Cycloclasticus pugetii PS-1: one gene and its partner. The protein of the gene in region 2 interacts with the protein of the main gene of each other region in a pairwise test. Links are inferred from orthologs where the notes say so. Each region holds a gene or a part of one and is shown on either strand. Other genes may lie near its edges.

The links.
Region 1: the proteins of pheT (region 2) and secD interact in binary tests that used the Escherichia coli proteins (3 or more experiments, as listed by UniProt). The link is inferred for Cycloclasticus pugetii PS-1 from one-to-one orthologs.

The regions. Positions count from the first base shown.
Region 1 is NZ_ARVU01000001.1:1,312,880-1,316,232, forward strand. The notes cover bases 242-3,102. They hold secD (protein translocase subunit SecD), read right to left. Parts: upstream 2,672-3,102; coding sequence 812-2,671; downstream 242-811. Other genes in these bases: secF (protein translocase subunit SecF), read right to left, coding at 242-808; yajC (preprotein translocase subunit YajC), read right to left, coding at 2,693-3,052; tgt (tRNA guanosine(34) transglycosylase Tgt), read right to left, coding at 3,089-3,102. Also shown: more of secF, read right to left, coding at 1-241; more of tgt, read right to left, coding at 3,103-3,353. UniProt on the Escherichia coli protein: Part of the Sec protein translocase complex. Interacts with the SecYEG preprotein conducting channel. SecDF uses the proton motive force (PMF) to complete protein translocation after the ATP-dependent function of SecA.
Region 2 is NZ_ARVU01000001.1:808,630-812,116, reverse strand. What follows is about bases 377-3,371. They hold pheT (phenylalanine--tRNA ligase subunit beta), read right to left. Parts: upstream 3,066-3,371; coding sequence 687-3,065; downstream 377-686. Other genes in these bases: pheS (phenylalanine--tRNA ligase subunit alpha), read right to left, coding at 3,086-3,371; CYCPU_RS0103950 (integration host factor subunit alpha), read right to left, coding at 383-682; CYCPU_RS0103955 (MerR family transcriptional regulator), read right to left, coding at 377-402. Also shown: more of CYCPU_RS0103955, read right to left, coding at 49-376; more of pheS, read right to left, coding at 3,372-3,487.

The DNA.
Region 1 (3,353 bases), 500 kb from region 2 along the record:
CAATCAGCGCAAGTGCAAAGTCATGAATAATTTCACCACCTAAAACAAACAATGCCATTAACACTAACAAAGTTGTTAGCGAGGTCATCACGGTTCGAGTAAACGTCTGGTTTAACGAGATATTAACAACATCAACCGGTGAGCCTTTTCGCAATGTTCTAAAGTTTTCTCTTACACGATCAAACACAACAATAGTATCGTTCAATGAATAACCAATAATCGCTAAAATAGCCGCCAGTACTGTTAAATCAAATTCAAACTGAAAAACAGAAAAGAAACCAAGGGTAATAATAACGTCGTGCGCCAGTGCCGCCACAGAGCCTAAGCCAAAGCGATATTCAAAGCGAATAGCGACATAAATCAGGATACAGATTAAGGCATATAATAGTGCCAAACCGCCATCTTCTTGTAACTCTTCACCAACTTGTGGGCCAACAAATTCTGCCCGTCTTAACTCACCTTGTTGTGAGAAATTCTCATTCACCGCAGCCAACACCTTATTACTTAACGCTGCAGTATTTAACGCATCATTTGGTAATAAGCGGATGAGCACTTCTTTTGATGAACCAAAATGTTGTACCACAGCGCCACTAAAATTAGCCTCTGTTAACAAATTCCTTAAACTTTCCAGCTCAACTGCTTCGGGAAAGCTAAGCTCTACCAACGTTCCACCAGTAAAATCAATCCCTTTTTTTAACCCCATGGTCGCTAAAGAAGCGATAGAAACAATAATTAATAGAGTAGAAAAAATAAGCGCTATTTTACGTTTACTTAGAAAATCAATCTTGATTGTATGTTGATTACTCATAATTTAAATCTTCAGTTTTTCTATTTGACGACTACCAAAAGTCACATTGACTAATGCACGCGTACCAATAATAGCGGTGAACATAGAGGTTAAAATACCGATACTTAAGGTAATAGCGAAACCTTTAATAGGCCCTGTACCAAAACCGAAAAGGATAATCGCGGCAATCAATGTCGTGATATTTGCATCCGCAATGGTAGAAAAGGCTTTATCGTAGCCCGCCGCAATACTAGCTTGAGGTGAGTTTCCATTTTTAATCTCCTCTTTAATGCGCTCAAAAATTAGCACATTAGCATCTACCGCCATCCCCACTGTTAGCACAATGCCGGCAATTCCAGGCAGCGTTAACGTGGCTTGCAAGAGTGACAATACAGCAACGATAAAAACCAGATTAAAGGCCAAGGCCACATCGGCAAAAAGGCCGAATGTCTTGTAATAAATAGCCATAAAAATTAAGACTAAAACAAAACCAATCATCACAGAATTGAAGCCTTTATCAATATTATCTTGCCCTAGGCTTGGCCCAACCGTGCGCTCTTCAACAATATCAATCGGCGCAGCCAAGGCACCTGCTCTTAATAATAAAGCTAGATCACGTGCTTCAGCTGAATTATCTAAGCCTGTTGTTTGAAAACGGTTACTAAAGTGCCCACGAATGGTCGCCACATTAATCACTTCCTCGACGACTGTTTTGTAGCGTACCGGCTCGCCGTTAACCATTTTTATATCGGTTCTATTTTCAATAAATACAACCGCCATTGGTTTACCAATATTTTCTCGTGTGGTTTTGCTCATTTTTTTACCACCCGGACCATCTAATGACACAGAAACCATTGCGGAGCCTGTATCACCTTCTATCCCTGATGAAGCATCTACAATCTCATTACCGGTCACAATAACCTGTTTTTTCAACAGGATTTGGCCACCATCTCGACGGTTATATAACTTAGAACCAATCGGCACTCTTCCAGCTAATGCAGATGACACTGAATTTTGCGTATCAACCAGATGATACTCAAGTGTTGCGGTTGCACCTAAAATCTCTTTTGCACGAGCCGTGTCCTGGACACCAGGTAATTCAACAACAATACGGCTTTCACCCTGTCTTTGAATAACAGGCTCTGCAACACCTAACTCATTAACACGATTTTTTAACGTAATGATATTTTGCTGAACAGCATAGTTTCTTACGTCCATTAACTCATCATCTGACATCGTTGCCGTTAAGGTGGGCGTTGAGGACTCGCTAACTTCAGGCTTAAAGTCCCAAGTACGGAACTGAGACTCCAATTTGCTGATCGCCTCGTCATGAATCTGTTGGTTTCTAAATTTAATACCAACATTGTGGCCATTGACCATAACGCTTAGATAACGCAATTTATTTTCGCGCAAATATTGGCGAAAATCAGCCGCACCACGGTCTACTGCTTGCTTCTCAGCAGCTTGCATATCCACTTCCAGTAAGAAATGCACACCACCTCTTAAATCCAAGCCTAAATACATAGGCGCTGCATTTAACGAACGCAACCATTGAGGGGTTGTTGGCGCCAAATTAAGAGCCACAACATAGTTATTCCCTAAGACCGACTTAATAATATCAACCGCCTTAAGTTGATCATTCGAATGCTTGAAGCGCAACAAAATTTGGCTGTCATTCAACTCACCTTTTAATAAGGCAACACCATTTTGTGCTAGCTGATCTTTTACATCAGCTAAAACAGAACTGTTGATGACCGCACCACGCAAAGGCGAAATTTGTACAGAAGGGTCTTCACCGTAAAGATTTGGTAGTGCGTAAATAATAGCAACAACTAACGCCATTATTATCATTAAGTTCTTCCAAGCAGGAAAATGATTCGTCATAACAATAACTCGTTTGGCAGTTTATTTTTTTGCTTTTCCAGCAGATGCGTATGTGCCTTTAGGCATTACCGTTGAAATTGAAGTCTTCATCACTTGAACCGATGTATTAGGCGCAATTTCAAGTGTAATAAAATGATCATCCACTTCTGTAATTTTACCCAGCAAACCACCATTGGTTACAATTTCGTCGCCTTTCTTAGCGCCTGCAACAAGTTGCTTGTGTTCTTTATTACGCTTTTGTTGAGGACGAATTAAAAGAAAGTAAAAAATAACAATTAACGCAATTGGAAAAAGTAATCCTTCGAACCCTGGTGCTGCTGCTTCTTGAGTTGCGGCTGCGGTATCTGCTGCGATGGCGTTTGAAACTAAAAAATCTAACATATTTTTTCCTTATTAATGAATTAACTCAATCACGCATTATGCCACAGCATCTCGTGTTTTGCCTTGCTGCTCATAAAAATCATCCACAAATTCTAACAAGCGCTCTTGCTCAATAGCCTGACGTAAGCCACGCATCAAGTCTTGATAATAATGAAGGTTATGAATCGTATTTAAACGCGAGCCTAAAATCTCTTTACACTTATCTAAATGTCGCAAGTAGGAACGCGAATAATTCTTACAGGTATAACACTCACATGCCTCATCAACTGGCTTGGTATCAAATTGATACTTTTCATTTCTT
Region 2 (3,487 bases):
CCATACTGGTGCGCTACCAGGCTGCGCTACGCCCCGATGGAATTAAAATTACTTGAGTATGTCTAAAATTTCTTCTAATTCAGCTTTTATTTGCTGAATTTCTATTTTTGTCTGTGAGGTGTCTTTTTGTGAACTTTCACCTGAAAGGTGTGAACGAGCGCCACCAATAGTGTAACCATCCTCATAAAGCAGCCCACGAATTTGCCTTATCAGCACAACATCTTTACGTTGATAATAACGACGATTACCACGGCGTTTTACCGGCTCAAGTTGTGAGAACTCTTGCTCCCAATACCTTAGTACATGGGGTTTTACAGCACATAACTCACTCACTTCACCAATAGTGAAATAACGTTTCGCCGGTATCGCCGGCAACTCATTGTTATGACTGGGTTCCAGCATATGCTTCTACTCTGTCTTTAAGTTTTTGACCTGCTCTAAGAGTAACCACCCTTCTTGCAGAAATAGATACATCTTCGCCTGTTTTTGGATTTCGTCCAGGTCGAGCCTCTTTGTCTTTAAGTTCAAAATTTCCAAATCCTGAAATTTTAACTTGCTCACCTTTTTCTAACGATTCCTTTATTGCTTCAAACATTTGCTCAACGATCTCTTTAGCTTCTCGTTTATTGAGACCTAACTCGTCAAATAATTGCTCTGTTAAATCAGCTTTCGTTAATGACATTTTTTTATTCCCTTAGCTGAGCATTAAATAAATTATTAAGATTAGCGAGCAATTCATTAATGAGTTCCTCAACATCTTGCTCAACTAGTGTCTTAGATTTATCCTGTAAAATCAAGCCCAAAGCAACACTTTTTCTACCAGTTTCTACTCCCTTGCCTTGGTAAATATCAAACACAATAACCTCATTAACAAGCGTGTATTGCTTAGTAATATAGCCGACCATTTCATTTACGTGGAACTTTTCATCCACAATGAGTGCTAGGTCACGTCTTACCGCTGGATATTTTGACACTGCTTGAAATTCTGGTATCTGTTTTGTCTGAATCAGAGATTGTTTTAGTTCTACTAAATACACTGGTTTCTTAATATTAAACTCACCTTCCAAAGCTGGGTGTAATAAACCAATATAACCAACATGCTCCCCTGAATTATTAATCAGCTCTGCTGTTTGTCCCGGGTGTAAAGCTTCGTGTTTAGCCGGTTTAAACTGGTAGTCTGACAAACTGCCATTCAACGATAAAATAGCTTCTATATCGTGTTTAACATCATAAAAATCAATACTTCTAGATGACTCACCCCACTGTTCTGGCTGAGCGAGTCCTGTCGCTAATATAGACAACATTTGCTCTTGCACTAGCTGCCCATCTTTAACCGTGAATTTTAAGCCTGTTTCAAAAAAACGTATTGTTTCTTCATTACGTTTAATGTTTGCATCCATTGCTTTTAATAAGCCAGCCCATAAGGTTGTACGCATAACAGACAAATCAGCCGATATTGGATTCTGTAATCGGTACACATCATCCTGAGGGGTCAACAGCTTGAGCGACGAGTCATCTGTAAAACTGTATGTAACCGCTTCTTGATAGCCTAAATCAACCAGTAAGTCTTTAATCCTGTCTAAGGGCTGCAACTGCTCTTCAATGGCTGTTAAAGTACCCGAAACGGTTAATTCATTTTGTGGCAGATTATCGTAGCCATATAAGCGTGCCACCTCTTCTATCAAGTCTGCTTCAATTGCAATATCAAATCGATAACTTGGTGCTGTAACAAACCACTCACTTGCCGTTTTATTAACAATCATTCCCAAGCTATCAAAGTATGCTTCGACTGTATTTTCATCAAGTTCTATACCCAGCACACGCTGCACTCTTTGAAACCTAAAAGGCACTGCTTTATTAACAGGAAGCGTTTTGGTTGACGATGCGTCCGTTAATGGCCCTACTTGCCCGCCAGCAATATCGGTCAACAATTCAATCGCTCGATCTAATGCACGGTAACAAAGCTCTGGGTCTACACCACGCTCAAACCGGTGTGATGAATCTGTATGTAAGCCAAACTTTCTAGATTTACCCGCAATTGACAGAGGACTAAAAAATGCACATTCTAAGAATATATCTGTTGTCTCGTCATTAACTGCTGACGCTTCACCACCCATCACACCAGCAAAAGCCAAGGCTTTATGTTGGTCTGCAATAACCAGCACACTCTCATCTAACTCAACTTGTTGTTCGTTTAATAGCCTTAGAGATTCCTTTTCTCTCGCATGTCTAACAACAATGTCACCATCGATTTTAGCTAAATCAAATGCGTGAAGCGGTTGCCCTAATTCCAATAGAACATAATTTGTCACATCCACTAACGGACCTAAACTGCGCTGACCACATCGACGCAATTTTTCCTGCATCCAGATAGGTGTTTGCGCTGAACGATCTAAGCCTTTAATCACACGACCTAGGTAACGAGGGCAATCTATAGTAGCCTCAACGTTTACATTTTTATGGTCGTTTATTGAAGTTTCTATTTTTGGTGCTGGTTTGTTTTTGACAGGCTGTTTAGCAAAACAAGAAATTTCACGCGCAACACCTTCCACGCTTAAGCAATCGGCACGATTTGGCGTTAAATCTACTTCGATAATCGTGTCGTCAAGTTGTAAATAGTCCCGAATATCAGTTCCAATTGGCGCATCACTTGGTAGCTCCATCAACCCATCAGCTGAATCAGCGAGGCCAAGCTCTTCTTCGGAACATAACATGCCATTAGAAGGCTCACCACGTAACTTTGATGGTTTGATTTTGAAATTACCGGGTAAGACGGCACCAACAGTTGCCACAGGAATCCGTAACGAAGTTCTAACATTACTCGCACCACAAACAATATCTAAAGGCTCTTCTTGCCCAATAGAGACTTTACAAAGGCGTAATTTATCCGCATTTGGGTGTGCTTGAACTGATAATACTTCACCTACTAACACGCCGGTAAACTCAGCCGCAGCCGGTTCTACAGAGTCTACTTCTAAGCCAGCCATTGTTAATTTTTCTGTCAATTCATTCGTTGGAATTGAATAGTCAACAAACTCTTTAAGCCATGCTTCATTTACTAACATTTATGAGTCCTTATTTAAGCTTAATTAAACTGTTTTAAGAATTTAAGATCATTTTCAAAAAATAACCGTAAGTCATTGATTTTATACCGAAGCATGGTCAGTCTTTCTACACCCATACCAAAAGCGAAGCCGGTAAATTGGTCTGCATCAATATTGATATGACGAAATACCTCTGGGTGAATCATTCCACAGCCCAATACCTCTAACCAACCGGTATGCCCGCATACACGACAACCTTCACCTTCACACATCACACATTCAATATCTACTTCAGCAGAGGGTTCTGTAAATGGAAAATAGGAGGGTCTAAACCTTACTTTGACATCTTTTTCAAAAAAGGCCTTTAGAAACGCACTAATAACACCTTTTAAGTCGGCAAAGTTAATATCTTTATCTACAACAAAGCCTTCAACCTGGTGGAA